DNA from 2 places in the Caldimonas aquatica genome. Region 2 is predicted to be linked to the other one. Evidence: predicted binding sites of a transcription regulator. Region 2 holds the regulator's gene; the other holds the start of a gene.
The links. The regulator FNR, encoded in region 2, switches genes on or off when oxygen is low (the NO sensors DNR and NnrR bind a similar motif). The targets are predictions, from matches to a motif close to TTGATNNNNATCAA.
Positions count from the first base shown of each region.

Region 1: the regulator FNR is predicted to act here: its motif matches at 4,069-4,082, upstream of OMP39_RS11910 (OmpW/AlkL family protein).

Region 1 covers NZ_CP110257.1:2,611,171-2,618,331, forward strand. The annotation lists gene OMP39_RS11900 (PAS domain-containing protein) at 1-2,296, opposite strand, end outside; gene OMP39_RS11905 (GNAT family N-acetyltransferase) at 2,530-3,351, shown strand; gene OMP39_RS11910 (OmpW/AlkL family protein) at 3,406-4,002, opposite strand; gene OMP39_RS11915 (hypothetical protein) at 4,129-4,368, opposite strand; gene OMP39_RS11920 (OpgD/OpgG family glucan biosynthesis protein) at 4,543-6,123, opposite strand; gene OMP39_RS11925 (hypothetical protein) at 6,348-6,494, opposite strand; gene OMP39_RS11930 (MFS transporter) at 6,576-7,161, opposite strand, start outside.
Region 2 covers NZ_CP110257.1:2,020,500-2,029,185, reverse strand. The annotation lists gene ccoN (cytochrome-c oxidase, cbb3-type subunit I) at 1-43, shown strand, start outside; gene ccoO (cytochrome-c oxidase, cbb3-type subunit II) at 63-689, shown strand; gene OMP39_RS09190 (cbb3-type cytochrome oxidase subunit 3) at 700-843, shown strand; gene ccoP (cytochrome-c oxidase, cbb3-type subunit III) at 863-1,792, shown strand; gene ccoG (cytochrome c oxidase accessory protein CcoG) at 1,797-3,314, shown strand; gene OMP39_RS09175 (FixH family protein) at 3,329-3,616, shown strand; gene OMP39_RS09170 (hypothetical protein) at 3,668-3,967, shown strand; gene fnr (fumarate/nitrate reduction transcriptional regulator Fnr) at 4,038-4,760, opposite strand; gene hemN (oxygen-independent coproporphyrinogen III oxidase) at 4,995-6,389, shown strand; gene OMP39_RS09155 (sulfite exporter TauE/SafE family protein) at 6,389-7,051, shown strand; gene icd (NADP-dependent isocitrate dehydrogenase) at 7,259-8,512, shown strand; gene OMP39_RS09145 (RcnB family protein) at 8,635-8,686, opposite strand, start outside.

The sequences.
Region 1 (7,161 bases), 590 kb from region 2:
GCTCCGTCATGCCGATGATGCCGTTCATCGGCGTGCGGATCTCGTGGCTCACGTTGGCGAGGAACTCGCTCTTGAGGCGGCTGGCTTCCACGGCCGCGAGACGCGCCCGTTCGATCGCCTCGGTGGCGCGGTGCTGGTCGGTCACATCGAAGGTGACCCCGACGATGCGTTCGATGCGGCCGATCTCGTCGCGCACCTGGCGCGCGGCGCTGCGCAGGTGTCGAACCTCGCCGTCGGGCCGGACGATGCGGAACTCGCCCACGCCCTGCAGCTCGCCCCGGCGCGTGCGCGCGGTGTCGCGCATGACGCGCTCGCGATCGTCGAGGTGGATCATGGCCTCCCACTGCGCATCGCTCAGGCCCTCGGGTCGAGGAGCAAGGCCGTAGATGCGGTACAGCTCGTCGTTCCACTCGCGTCGGCCGTCGCGCAGATCCACCATCCACACGCCCATGCCGGAGACCGACAGGGCCAGCGTGAGCCGCGCGGCGAGCTCCTCCATGCGGCGAGCCGTCTCGCGTTGCTCGGTCACGTCCAAGTCCAGCCCGACCGAGCGCAGCAGGCGGCCCTGCTCGTCGCGCTCGTTGCGCCCGGTACAGCGGATGTGCCGGCGCACACCGTCCGGCCGCTCGATGGTGTACTCCAGGGCATACGTGGAGCATCGCGGGTCGCGCAGGCAGGCGTGCCACCGCTCGAGGGTGGTCTCGCGGTCCGCGGGCACGATCAGCCGCTCCCACGCCGAGGGGTCGGCGTTCAGGTCGAGACCGTAGAGCTCAGCGCCCCGCTCGTCCCACTGCAGGCGGCCCGTCGCGGCGTCGAGCTCCCACACCGAAGCCTGGACCGCAGACAGCGCCACCGTCAGCCGTTCGTTCGTCTCCTGCAGCGCGTGCCGCGCGCGCACGTCGCCGGTCACATCCACATCCATGCCCACCGCCCGCCGTGCGCGCCCCTGCGCATCGCGCTCGACTTGCACGAGGGTGCGCAGGTGTCGTGACTGCCCACCGGGCAGGCGCAACGAGAAGACCGCTTCGAGGCTGTCTTCGTCGCCGTGCACGATGCGCTCGACGAAGCGGCGGTACTCCTCCTGCTGGGCCGGCTCGACGAGCGGCAGCACGTCCTCGAAGCGATGGACCAGCCGGTCGTCGGGCCAGCCGAGAAGCGACGGCAGGTCCTTGTCACGCACCACGAAGCCGGTCGTGCCGTCGTACTCCCACAAGGAGCCGCGAACGGCGCGCACCGCCAGGTTGCGCCGCTGCAGCGCGGCCTCCTGTCGCTGCCGCGACTGCATTTCCTGCGTCACGTCGCGATCGAGGCCCACCAGTCGTCTCGCCTGTCCCGTCTCGTCGCGCTCGACGTAGAAGCAGGTGTGGACCCACCGCACGGCGCCATCGGGCCGGAGGACGCGAACCACCTGCTCCTGACGGTCCGTCCCCTGGACCGCATGCCAGAAGGCGGCCTCGTGACGCTTGCGGTCGTCGGGGTGCAGCACGCGGTACCAGTCGTCCACCGGCCGTTCTCCGGCCTGACCGGCCAGCCCGTAGATACGTGCTTCCTGCGCGTCGTAGCTGAAGCGGCGCTGCTGCACGTCGTAGTCCCAAGAGCCGAACTGCCCGGCCTGCACGGCGGTCGCCAGGCGCTGGTGCACTTCGCGCAGCTCCGCCTCGCGTTCTCGTATCAGGCGTTGTTCCTGCTCGGCGTGCTGCCACCGTGCCATGTGCCGCCGCAACACCAGCAACACCAGGCACAGCATCACCGCGAACTCGGTGAACACCCAGGCCTGGTTCCACGGCGAGATCGCGCGCGGTCCGAGGGCTGCGCCGTGCGATTGAAGATAGGCGAGCAGGAACATCGCCGCCGAGGCCATCGCCGCCACGCCCAGCCCTGCGCGCGCGCCGAACAGGAAGGTCGAGAAGACGATGGGCAGCAGCAGCACCAGCGATTGCACCGCCTGAACCGTGCCGAGCACGACGATCCACGCGAGACTGCCGACGAGCGCGAGCCCCAGTGCCACCCAGGGGACGGCCGGTGAATACCGGCGCCGCGCCCAGTACCGCAAGGTCACGGCCACGACGGCCAACCCCACCGACACCGTGAGCGAGGCCGACGAGGCCGCCGGCATCAACAGGATCGTCAGAACGACGGCCCCTGCCGCGACCACGGCGATCACGCCCAGCGTGTCCACCGCGAGTTCCTGCACCTGATCGGCGGGCAAGGACGCGCGCCGCTCCCGCACCAACTCCAGCAACCCCCGCCACGGTGCGGCGGGCGCGCGGTGTGAGGAGTCGGCAGGAGCGGGCATGGGCTGTGAGCGGCTCGGGCGGGGGCCGCGATCGGCGGGCAGCGCGAGGAAGTTACCACGCGGGCACGAGGCCAGAGGCCGGAAAACCCCTCAATGGCCGCAATCCCATTCACTTTCCGGACGTTCGGCGTGCCGTGCAGCCCGGGCAGGGTCGTCACGCCGCCGTCACGGGGCGTTCACGGCCGCGTCACGGCCCCCGCCTAGCCTGGAGGTCCTAGAACGAGGAGCACTGCATGAGGGACCTGCCGCTGCCGACGCTGCCGATTTCCGAGATCCGGGCCCCGCGGAGGTCCCTTCACCGCGGCTCGACGCCGGTGGACACTGCCAAACTGGTGGTGGCTTGGGCGCGCCATGCCGACGAAGTTCTGGAAGCCCAGAGGCTGAGGTACCTGGTCTTCGGCGAGGAAATGGGGGCCCGCCTGACGTGCCCGAAAGGCACGCCGCCCGGACACGACGTGGACGTCTTCGATGCCTACTGCGAGCATCTGCTGGTGCGTGCCGTCGATGCGCAAGGGGCCGCCCCGGTGGTCGGGACTTACCGGGTGCTCACGCCCGCCGCGGCCCGCCGCATCGGCGGCCTGTACAGCGAGACGGAGTTCGACCTCACTCGCCTGCGCGGCCTGCGCCCTCGCATGGTCGAACTCGGCCGCTCCTGCGTGCACCCCGAACACCGCTCGGGCGCGGTGATCCTCGCCCTGTGGGGCGCGCTCGCCCAGTTCATGGTGCACAACCACCTGGACACGATGATCGGCTGCGCCAGTGTCAGCATGCGCGACGGCGGACACGTGGCCGCGAGCCTGTGGGAGCAACTGCGGCACTCGCACCTTGCGCCGATCGAGTACCGCGTGCAGCCGCGGCTGTGCCTGCCGGTGGAGGAACTGCGACGCGACCTCGCGGTGGAGCCACCGGCGTTGATCAAGGGCTACCTGCGGTGCGGCGCCCGCATCCTCGGGGCGCCGGCCTGGGACCCGGACTTCAACACGGCCGATTTGCCGATGATGATGCGCATCGGCGATCTGCCGGTGAAGTACCGCCGGCACTTTCTGGGGGCCTGAAGCCCTTCGAGGCGGCGGCGCGGACACGGGCCGGTCGCCCGGCCCGCTGCGCCATCAGAACCGGAAGCCCACCCCCACGCCGACCAGCAGCGGGTCGACCTTGAAGGTGCCGAGCTTGGCGCCGCCCGCCTTGACGTCTGTGCGGATCTGCACCTTCTTCACGTCCAGGTTCAGGTAGACGTTCTTGCTGATCTCGTAATCGGCACCGACTTGCAGCGCCAGGCCGAAGCTGTCCTTGTCGATGGTGACGCCGGCGGGCAGGTCCACGTTGGAGAAGCGCGTGTAGTTGAGGCCCGCGCCGACGTAGGGCTTGAACGCGCCCATGCCGTCGAAGTGGTACTGCACCGTGAGCGTGGGCGGCAGGTGCTTGAGCGAGCCGATCTCGGTGCCGCCCGCGCGCACGTCGTGCTTCTGCGGGTAGGTGAGGATGAGCTCGGCGGCGAGGTTGGGCGTGAAGAAGTAGGAGACGTCGACTTCCGGAATGACCTTGTCGTTCACGCTCAGGTCCAAGCCCGTGGAGTCCTTGTTGGCGCTGTCCAGATTGACGGCGCGCACGCGCACCAGCCAGGGCGAGGGCTCGGCGGCCTGTGCACCGAGAGAGGCGAAGCTGGCCGCGGCCACGAGAGCGAGGAGGCTGTACTTGGCTTTCATGTCTTGGGTATCGAGGTCCAGGGAACATTCCCGCCCCTATTCCATGACACCCGTAGGGGGAATTCGTTGCGGTGCATCAACGCCCGCGACCCCTGGGTTTACCCGGATCCGAAGCTTTGAGCTGGGTCAACGCCACACCGACGAGGCGCGGCGGGCGCGCAGCGCGCGCGCGAGGCCCCACACCGCGCCGCCCGCCGCAAACACCGCCCAGGCCCACAGCACCAGCCGGTTGAGCGTCGCCTCACGGCTCGGCTCGAACCAGCCGAGCCCCAAGGCCTCCACCGCCACGGCGCCAAGGTAGAGCCCCAACCCCAGGAGCAGGCTGCCCGCCAGCGCCCCCACCACCACGTATCCCAACGACCGCATCTGTTCTTCCCGTTCGGCCTCGGCGCCGGTGCGACTTCGCCGGCGCGTCTTGAAAACGGGCAAGGCTAGCGGCCGACCCGAACGCGGGGGTGTACGCGCCTCTCACACGTGAGCAATTGCGTCGGCAGGCGCGCCTTGCTTACGAGCGGTTTCCACGCGGGGGGGAGGTCCCGCTCACGCGAACTTGCGCTGCGACGGGGCAGGCGGGTCCCACTGGTAGAGCCAGGTTTCGGTGAGCGCCTGGCCGTTGCAGCGCAGGTACAGGCGCAGGTCGATGGGCTGCGTGCTCTCGTCCGTCGGACGCAGGTCGAACATCGCGCGGTAGCCGCGGATGGAGTGCAGTGGCCGGGCCGAGGTGATTTCGATCTTGCCGCGCGAGGCCGTGATGACCGGCTCGACCACCGCGTCCTTGCCCAGCAACGCGAGGTCGCCGCCTGCGAAGTCCACCGCGAAGCGCCACGAGAAGTACTTGCGCGGTTGCCCGACGATGCCTCCGATGCCCGTGCGGGTGGCGACGCAGCGGGCGACGCCCGGCTTGACGGGGCTGTCGGCGCCCCAATGCAGGCGGTAGCCGAACAGCAGTTCCTGCCCCGGCTGCGGCTTGTCCTGCGGGTTCCAGAAGGCGACGATGTTGTCGAACGTCTCGTCGATCGTCGGGATCTCGACGAGTTGCACCGAGCCCTTGCCCCAGCCTGCCTTGGGCTCGACCCACAGGCTCGGACGCCGTTCGTAGAACACGCCGTCGTCCTGGTAGTGGTCGAAGTCGCGGTCGCGCTGCATCAGGCCGAAGCCCCGGGGGTTCTCGTCGAGGTAGGCATTGAAGCGCAGACGCTCGGGATTGGCCAGCGGCCGCCAGATCCACTCGCCGCGGCCGGTCCACATCTGCAGGCCGTCGCTGTCGTGGATCTCGGGGCGCCAGTCGTTGGCCATGCGCTTGTCGTTCTCGCCGAACTGGAACATGCTGGTGCACGGCGCGATGCCGAGCCGCTCGATCGGCTTGCGCGGATAGAGCGCGGCGTCCACGTCCATCACCAGCGTCTCGCCCGGCGTGATGAGGAAGCGGTAGGCGCCGGCCACGCTCGGCGAATCGAGCAGCGCATAGACCGTCACCGTGCTCGATTGCGGCGCCGGCCGCTCGAGCCAGAACGCGACGAAGTTCGGGAACTCCTCGGGCCGGCTCATGCCGGTGTCGATCGCCAGGCCGCGGGCCGACAGGCCGTACTGCCACTCCCCGCCCACGGCGCGGAAGTAGCTCGCGCCGAGGAAGGCTGCGACGTCCCGCGTCCAGTCGGTGTGGAAATTGAGGCGAAAGCCCGCAAAGCCGAGGTCCTTGGGCAGGGCCTTCGTGTCGAGCCCGCTCTTGCGGTGGTCGAACATCTCCGGGTCGTAGGCCAGCTCCTGCGCCTGGCCCCCCGCCACCTCGAACATGCGCACCGGCGTCTTGTAGAAGAGGCCGAGGTGGAAGAACTGCGCCTGGAAGCGCAGCTTCTCGTCGCGCCACAAGGCGTGGTCCTGCCGAAAGCGGATCGACTGGTACTGGTCCCAGTCGAGCGCCTCGATCGCCTTGGGCACCGAGTTGCGCGCAGGTTGATGAGCGCGGCCTGCGAGCGCCCGGGCCTGGCCTTTGAGCCAGGCGTAGTCGAAGGGATGGGCCTTGCCCAGAGGCACCAAGGGCACCGCCCGGGCGGGCGAGTTCAGCAGAGAACCGGTCGAGCAGAAGGTGGCAAGGCAGGAAAGGAAGTGTCGTCTTTGCACGTCGTCCCGATGTCGAAGATGCACACACGCCGCGCGCGGGCGGCCACGCCCGCGCCGGCACCTCGCCGGCGATGGTAGTGGGAGCGGGCGGCGGCGCCGCGCCTCGCGGGGCGCAGCTTGGCAACCATCCGTGACATCGGGGGCACGATGGGCGCCCCCGAAAAGGGGCCCGCCCCGGCCTGCGCAGTGCAGGGCCGGGGCGGGCTGGTGGTGGAGCGCTTTGCTTACTTGCTCGCCGCCGGCGCGGCGGCCGGCGCGTGGGTCGCCTCGGTGCCGTGCTTCTCGCCACTCATGTCGATATCGCCGCCCTTGGACAGCATGAAGATTGCCAGCGCCGCGAACACGGCGAAGCCGGCGAGCAGTTTCCACATGGTTCTCGACTCCTATTGCTTGAAACCGGTCGGGCCGGGCTTGGCGCCCGCCCGGCCGCTCGTGGGAGCCAACGAAAGACGTCAGTCGTTGGCGAAGATGTCGCGGTCCTTCGTCTCGCGCAGGAACAGCATCCCGATCACGAACGTGGCGGCCGCGATGATGATCGGGTACCACAAGCCGTTGTACATGTTGCCCGTGGCGGCCACGATGGCGAAGGACGTGGTGGGCAACAGACCGCCGAACCAGCCGTTACCGATGTGGTAGGGCAGGCTCATGGAGGTGTAGCGGATGCGGGTCGGGAACAGCTCGACCAGCATCGCGGCGATCGGGCCGTACACCATGGTCACGTAGATGACCAGCAGCGTGAGGATCGCCACCACCTTGACCTTGTCGACCTTGGCCGGGTCGGCCTTGGCCGGATAGCCCGCGGCCTTGAGCGCATCGCTCACGTCCTTCTTGAAGGCGGCGATCGCCTTGGTGCTGGCCTCATCGAACTTGCCGCCCGAGACGGTGGCTGCCGGCGCGGTGATGACCTTGTCGCCGACCTTGACCGACGCCGGGCCGCTGCCCGCGGCGTTCTCGTAGCTCACCGAGCTTTGCGCCAGGTAGCGCTTGGCGATGTCGCAGGAGGTGCGGAAGTCGATCTCGCGGGCGATCGGGCTGCCC
Region 2 (8,686 bases):
TTCGGCCGCCGGACAAGTGCCGGCCGTCCCCGCCCGCGCCTGAGACCGCGAAGGAACGTCAAATGGCTGACCAACAGAAGATTCCGACCTTCTCGCACGAGAAGATCGAGACCAACAACTTCCTCATGATCTTGCTTATCGTGCTCGTCGTCTCGGTCGGCGGGCTCGTGGAGATCGTGCCCCTGTTCTTCCAGCGATCCACCACCGAGCCGGTGGCCGGGCTCAAGCCCTATACGGCGCTGCAACTCGCCGGGCGCGACGTGTACATCCGCGAGGGTTGCTACAACTGCCATTCGCAGATGGTGCGTCCGTTCCGCGCCGAGACGCTGCGCTACGGCCACTACTCGGTGGCCGGTGAGTTCGTCTACGACCACCCGTTCCAGTGGGGGTCCAAGCGCACCGGCCCGGACCTGCATCGCGTCGGCGGCCGCTACAGCGACGAGTGGCACCGCGTGCACCTGATCAATCCGCGCGACGTGGTGCCCGAGTCCAACATGCCCGCGTACCCGTGGCTGGCGACCAGCCCGCTCAACCCGGCCGAGATGGCCCCCAAGATGAAGGCGCTGCGCACCCTGGGCGTGCCCTACACCGACGAGGACATCGCCGGCGCGGCCGAGGCCGTCAAGGGCAAGACCGAGCTCGACGCCGTGGTGGCGTACTTGCAGTCGCTCGGCACCCACGTCAAGTAAGGAGGCCGCCATGCACCTGGACATCAACGATCTTCGTTCCATCGTGACGGTCGTCTCGTTGCTGGTCTTCCTCGGCATCTGCGGCTGGGCATATGCCCGACGCAACCGCAGCCGCTTCGAGGAAGCGGCCCAATTGCCGTTCCAGTCCGAGTGACCGGCCCGAGGAGAACTTCATGAGCGACTTCTTCAGCAACGGCTGGTCGGTCTTCATCGCCGTCACCACTGTCGTCAGCATCGCAGCGTGCCTGCTGCTCCTCATCGTGGCAAGCAAGCGCAAGGTGATGGCAGGCGACAACACCACCGGCCACGTGTGGGACGGAGATCTGCGCGAACTCAACAACCCGCTGCCGCGGTGGTGGATGGGCTTGTTCGTGCTGACCATCGTCTTTGCCGCCGCCTACCTCGTGTTCTATCCGGGCCTGGGCAGCTACCAGGGCAAGCTCGGATGGAGCCAAGCCACCCAGTACCAGGCCGAGATGGAGAAGGCCCGTGCACAGATTGAGCCGCTGTATGCGCGTTTCGAGGGCATGAACGCCGAACAGCTCGTGCAGGACCCGCAGGCCATGGCCATCGGCGAGCGGATCTTCGTCAACAACTGCGCGCAGTGCCACGGCTCGGATGCGCGTGGCAGCAAGGGTTTCCCCAACCTGACCGACACGGACTGGCTCTATGGCGGCAATCACGAGACGATCATGGAGTCCATCGCGAAGGGGCGTCATGGCGTCATGCCGCCGATGGCCGCCGCCGTGGGCGGCGCGCAGGACGTGCGCAACGTGGCGCACTATGTCCTGAGCCTGTCCGGCAGCCCCCACAACGCGATCGCGGCCCAGCTCGGCAAGGCCAAGTTCGGCGCGTGTGCCGCCTGCCACGGGGCCGATGGCAAGGGCAACCAGGCTCTCGGTGCGCCCAACCTCACCGACAAGGTCTGGCTGCACGGTTGGGGCGAACAGGCGATCATCAACATTATCACCAACGGCAAGGACAACCAGATGCCCGCTCACGCCGACAAGCTGACGCCGGCGCAGATTCGAGTCCTCGCCGCCTACGTCTGGGGCTTCTCCAACGGCCCTGCGGCCAGCACACGCACTGTCAACGCGCAATGAACGGATGCCCGCTGGCGATCAGCAGTTCCTGCCGGGGCCGTGTGCCCCGGCCGCGAGTTCCCAAGTGAAACGCAACCCTCACACCATCCCCATCCAGCCGGTTCCCGCCCACGGCGAGACGTCCGAACAGGTCGTCTCGCTGTATGCCAAGCAAAAAAAGATCTACGCGCGCTCGGTGAGCGGGTGGTTCGCGGGGTGGCGGTGGGCGCTGGTGTGGTTCACGCAGCTCATCTTCTACGGCCTGCCGTGGCTCGAATGGAACGGCCGGCAGGCCGTGCTATTTGACCTGCTGTCGCGCAGGTTCTACATCTTCAACCTCGTCTTGTACCCGCAGGACTTCATCTACCTCACCGCGTTGCTCGTCATCTCGGCGCTCGGGCTGTTTTTCTTCACGGCCGTGGCAGGGCGCCTGTGGTGCGGTTACGCATGCCCGCAGACCGTCTACACCGAGATCTTCATGTGGGTCGAGCGCCGCATCGAAGGCGACCGGATCGCGAGAATGCGGCTTGACGAAGGCCCCTGGACCTTCGAGAAGATCTGGCGCAAGACGGCCAAGCAGGCGGCGTGGATCGCGATCGCGTTGTGGACCGGTTTCACCTTCGTCGGCTACTTCACCCCCGTGCGCGAGTTGATAGCGGCTGCCGCGAGCTTCGCCCTCGGCCCCTGGGAGACCTTCTGGGTGTTCTTCTACGGCTTCGCAACGTACGGCAATGCCGGCTACATGCGCGAGCAGGTCTGCAAGTACATGTGTCCTTACGCGCGCTTCCAGAGCGCGATGTTCGACAAGGACACGATGATCATCACCTACGACACGCAACGCGGCGAGCCCCGTGGCTCGCGCTCGCGCAAGATCGATCCAAAGGCGGCGGGGTTGGGCGACTGCATCGACTGCACGCTGTGTGTGCAAGTCTGCCCCACCGGCATCGACATCCGTGACGGCCTGCAGTACGAATGCATCGGCTGCGCCGCATGCATCGACGTCTGCAACGGCGTGATGGACAAGATGGGCTACGAGCGCGGGCTCATCCGCTACTCCACCGAGAACGGCATGGAGCACGGGTGGACACGCGCCCAGATGTTTCGCCGGGTACTGCGCCCGCGGGTGCTGATCTACGGCGCGATCTTGCTCGGCATCAGCCTCGCCTTCGTCGCGAGCATCGCGCTGCGCAGCCCGTTCAAGGTCGACGTCATCCGAGACCGGGGTGCCCTTGCCCGCATCGTGGAGGACGGCCGCGTCGAGAACGTGTACCGGCTGCAGATCATGAACAGCACCGAGCGCGAGCAGCGCTACCGGATCTCGGTGGAAGGCATCGCCGGCATCTCGGTCGCCTCGCACTCGCAGGTCGACATCGCACCGGCCGAATCCCGCTGGGTGGCCGTTCGTGTGCAGGTCCCCCCGGAGTCTGCCGCCGAGCTGGCCGGGCGCTCCAGCCCCATCCAGTTCGCTATCGAGCGGTTGCCGGACGGCGAGGAGGCCGCTCGCACGGTGCACGAGAAGTCCACCTTCCTGGTGCCGCGCTGAACGCAGGAGCCCCCATGAAAACCCTCGAACCCTCCAAAACCCAGCCCCGCGCATGGTGGCGCGAACCTATGATGTGGCTCGTGGTGGGCGGACCTGCGGCCGTCATCCTGGCCGGCGTGGCGACCCTCGTCTTGGCGGTGTCGCGTCCTGATCCGGTGGTCGATCCCGACTACTACCGTCGTGGACTGGAGATCAACAAGACCATGGCCGAGCGCCAGGCCGCGGCGTCGGAAGCCCCGGCCGTCCGCCCCGCGCTCGAGGTCCGCAACCACGCGGCCACGGGTGGAACGCCCGGGCGATGAGCCCTCAAAGGATCAGGCGGCGCGACGATGCGCCGCCGAAGGAGTGCATGGATGGCGCAGCGGTGGATGTGGATCGCCTGGCCCGCGTTTCTGGTGGCGGGCCTGATCGAGATGTTGGTGTTCGCCTTCGTCGACCCGCGTGACCTGCACTGGCTCGGTGGCGGCGCGATCGAGTTGTCGCCGATGGCGATCTACACCCTGGCCTTCTTCCTTTTCTGGGCGGCCACGATGCTGTCCAGCATGCTGACGACCTTGCTGGCGCGCTCGCCCTTCGAGGTCAACCGCTGTCCTCTGACGGCGGATCAGCGCCCTCCTGCTTGCCCGCGCCCGCAGCACCGGTCCGCGTCCTGAAGAGCCGCGGGTCAGCGAGAAGGCGGGCCCGCCGCCAGCGGCGGCAGCGCATCGCACCCGAGGGCTAGGCTCAGCAGTTGTTGGCCGAGTTGACCAGCTTCTGCAGGCCTTCTTGGTCCAAGATGCGAATCTGGCGCTGCTTGACTTCCAGGAGCCCCTCGTCCTGGAACTTCGAGAAGGTGCGGCTCACCGTCTCCAGCTTGAGGCCGAGATAGCTGCCGATCTCCTCGCGCGTCATGCGCAGCACCAGCGAAGACGGAGAGAAGCCCCGCGCATGCAGGCGCTGCGTCAGGTTGAGCAGGAAGGCGGCAAGCCGTTCTTCTGCGCGCATGCTGCCCAGGAGCAACATCACTCCGTGGTCGCGCACGATCTCCCGACTCATGATCTTGTGGAACGAGTGCTGCAGTTCGGTGAACTCACGCGAAAGCGACTCCAGCTGCGAGTAGGGGATGACGCAGACCTGCGAGTCTTCCAGGGCCACCGCATCGCAGGTGTGGCGATCCTGGCTGATCGCGTCCAGCCCCAGCAGCTCGCCGGCCATCTGGAAGCCGGTCACCTGATCCCGCCCGTCCTCGGAGGAGATGCAGGTCTTGAAGAAGCCGGTGCGCACGGCGTAGAGGGACTGGAACGGATCGCCCGCGTGGAACAACGCCTCACCGCGCTTGACCGCCCTGCGGGTGGCAACCAGCGTGTCGAGCTTTTCCAGCTCTGGGCGCGACAGGCCCACCGGCAAGCACAGCTCCCGCAAATTGCAGCTGGAGCAGGCCACCTTCAGTTCGTTGAGTTTGATCATCTTCTTCGCAGTTCCGGTGGAACCCATTATCGGATGGCCGTGGCTTTCCCGAGGTGACCCCGCGTCCCATACGGACTCCTGCCTCGCGGACCGGATCACAGTGGAGCGGGAGCGGGCACGGTGGAGCAGCATGATCATCCTCAAGTACGGGTGGGATTCTTTCGCGTCGCAGCGACCGTGACCTTGAGACAGATCAAGCGCCCCGGAGTTCTGCCTTGGCACAGTGGAGCCACCATGGAGACCGTCCTTCCTCCTCTCGATCGCGAGTTGCTGGCCCGCTTCGATGTGCCCGGCCCTCGCTATACGTCGTATCCCACGGCCGACAGGTTCGTGGAGGCCTTCACGGAGTCGCACTACCGTCAGGCACTGGAGCAACGCGCCAGCGGGGTGGGGGGGCTGCACGCTCCGTTGTCGATCTACGTCCACATCCCGTTCTGCGAGTCGGTGTGCTACTACTGCGCCTGCAACAAGGTGATCACGAAGCACCACGAGCGCGCCGGCGAGTACCTGGACGCGCTCGACCGCGAAATCGCGATGCACCGCGAGGTGCTCGGCTCCGCGCAGGCCGTATCCCAGCTACATTTCGGAGGCGGCACGCCCACCTTCCTATCCGATGCGGAACTGGAGCGCGTGATGGGCAGCCTGCGCCGGGCTTTCCGGCTCGTTCCCGGCGGCGAGTACTCTATCGAGGTCGATCCTCGCACCGTCACTCCCGATCGTCTTGCACATCTCGCGCGGCTCGGCTTCAACCGGCTGAGCTTCGGTGTGCAGGACTTCGACCCCCAGGTTCAGAAGGCGGTCCACAGGGCCCAGTCTCGCGAGAGCGTCGCCGAGCTGATGGCAGCCGCCCGCCAGCTGAGCTTCGAGTCACTCAACGTGGATCTGATCTACGGACTGCCGCGACAGACCCCGGCGTCGTTCGCCCGCACGCTCGAGCAGGTCGGCGAGCTGCGTCCCGACCGCATCGCGCTGTACGCCTATGCGCATCTGCCCGAGCGCTTCAAGCCTCAGCGCCGCATCGATGCCAGCGAGCTGCCGAGCGCTGAGGACCGGATCTCGATGCTGTCGGGGGCCATCGCCAGCTTCCTAGGCCGGGGCTATGCGTACATCGGCATGGACCACTTCGCCTTGCATGACGACGCGCTGGCCGTGGCCAAGCGCCAGGGCCGGCTGCATCGCAACTTCCAGGGCTACAGCACGCAGCCCGACTGCGATCTGATCGGGCTGGGGGTGTCGGCCATCGGCCGCATCGGCGCCACCTACAGCCAAAATGCCAAGACGCTGCCCGAGTACTATGATGCACTCGCGCAGGGGCGTTTCCCGGTGGTGCGCGGTCTCGCGCTCGACAGGGACGACCTCGTGCGCCGTGCGGTCATCATGGCGCTGATGTGCCAGGGGCACGTGGTGTTCGAGTCGATCGAGGTCTCGTATCTCATCGACTTCCGCCGCTACTTCGCCGCCGAACTGGAACGGCTGGCGGCGCTGGCCGAGGAGGGGTTGGTCACGATCGAGCCCGACGGCGTGTGCGTCACGCCCATGGGGTGGTATTTCGTGCGTGGCATCGCGATGGTGTTCGACCGCTACCTCCAGGCCGACCGCAGCCGCCAGCGCTTCTCCAAGATCATCTGATGGTCTCGGGACTCGTCTTCACCGCGTTGTTGATGGGGCTCGCCGGCAGTCCTCACTGCGTGGCCATGTGCGGCGCTGCGACCGCCGGGGTGGGGTGCACCCGGCCGCGCCTGCTGTCGTTCCAGCTCGGCCGTTTGGCCGGCTATGCCACGCTGGGCGCCGTGGTGGCCACCTCGGCTGGCGCCCTTCAGTGGGGGGCCGAGCACAGCGCCTGGCTGCGCCCCTTCTGGGCGCTGTTTCACGTGGCCGTGCTCGCGCTCGGGATCGCCCTGGTCTGGCGCGGTCGTCAGCCGGCTTGGCTCGAAGGTCTGGCTCACCGCGTCTGGCAGGAGATGCGCCACCGCACGCTCGGCTGGTCCAGCCTGCAGGTGCCCTTCGCGGCGGGGCTGCTGTGGGTGCTGCTGCCGTGCGGGCTTCTGTACTCCGCCCTGATGGTGGCGGCACTCGCCCCAGGAGCCGGGCAGGGGGCCCTGGTGATGGCGGCCTTCGCCTTCGGTTCGGCGCTCGGCCTCCAGGTCGGGCCCATGCTGTGGCAGCGCTTCGGCGCCCGGGCGGGCGGGGGCACCCTCGCCGTGCGGCTGGCGGGGGGCTTCCTGCTCGCCTCGTCCGCGTGGGCCCTCGGCCATGGCGTGTGGTCCAAGGTGGCCGCCGGGGTGTGCTGAGCGGGCTCGGGTGGCGCCCCTGGGCGCGCCACCGCCTCCAGGTACGTGGGGCAAAGGCGGGCGCCGCCTCACGGTTGACCCCCCGAGGGGCCGGCCCAGCCCCGTCTCCCGCAGGGGTGGTGAAAGTCGTCTGAAAGCCGCCCTGACTTAGAATCTTTCGTTCGCGCAAGAACCCGATACCAACCACGTTCCGCGGAGCTTTCTCACATGTACCAGCACATCAAGGTGCCCGAGGGTGGCCAGAAGATCACGGTCAACCCGGACTTCTCGCTCAACGTTCCCGACAATCCCATCATTCCGTACATCGAGGGGGACGGCACCGGCTTCGACATCACGCCCGTGATGATCAAGGTGGTCGACGCTGCGGTGGCCAAGTCCTACGGTGGCAAGCGCAAGATCCACTGGATGGAGGTCTACGCCGGCGAGAAGTCGACCAAGGTGTACGGCCCGGACGTGTGGCTGCCCGAGGAGACGCTGCATGCCGTGCGCGAATACGTGGTCTCGATCAAGGGCCCGCTGACCACCCCGGTCGGTGGCGGCATCCGCTCGCTGAACGTCGCGCTGCGCCAGGAGCTGGACCTGTACGTCTGCCTGCGCCCGGTGCGCTACTTCAAGGGCGTGCCCTCGCCGGTCAAGGAGCCCGAGAAGGTCGACATGGTGATCTTCCGCGAGAACTCGGAAGACATCTACGCCGGCATCGAGTTCGACTACCAGAGCGACAAGGCCAAGAAGCTGATCAAGTTCCTGCAGGACGAGTTCGGCGTCAAGAAGATCCGCTTCCCGGAAACCTCGGGCATCGGCATCAAGCCGGTCTCCAAGGAAGGCACCGAGCGCCTGGTGCGCAAGGCCATCCAGTACGCCATCGACAACGACAAGCCGTCGGTGACGCTGGTGCACAAGGGCAACATCATGAAGTTCACCGAAGGCGCGTTCCGCGACTGGGGCTATGCCCTGGCGCAGCGCGAGTTCGGCGCCGAGCTGATCGACGGCGGCCCGTGGTGCAAGTTCACCAACCCGAAGACCGGCAAGGACATCGTCATCAAGGACGCCATCGCTGACGCGTTCCTGCAGCAGATCCTGCTGCGTCCGGCCGAGTACTCGGTGATCGCGACGCTGAACCTGAACGGCGACTACATCTCCGACGCGCTGGCCGCGCAGGTCGGCGGCATCGGCATCGCCCCGGGCGCCAACCTGTCCGACTCGGTCGCGATGTTCGAGGCCACCCACGGCACGGCGCCGAAGTACGCCGGCAAGGACTACGTGAACCCCGGTTCCGAGATCCTGTCGGCCGAGATGATGCTGCGCCACATGGGCTGGAAGGAAGCCGCCGACCTGATCATCAGCTCGATGGAAAAGGCCATCCAGAGCAAGAAGGTGACCTACGACTTCGCCCGCCTGATGGACGGCGCGACCCAGGTCAGCTGCTCGGGCTTCGGCCAGGTGATGATCGACAACATGTGATCCGCCGCGGCCCGGCACGGCCGGGCCGGCCGGTCCAGATGGAAACCCCGCTTCGCGAGAAGCGGGGTTTTTTCTTGGCTGGCGCATGGCGCCGAGCTGGGGCCTTGCGGCGTGTGCCCGGCTCAGTGAGCCAGCACGAAGTGGGCAATGATGCCGGTCGCAGCGGCCACCAGC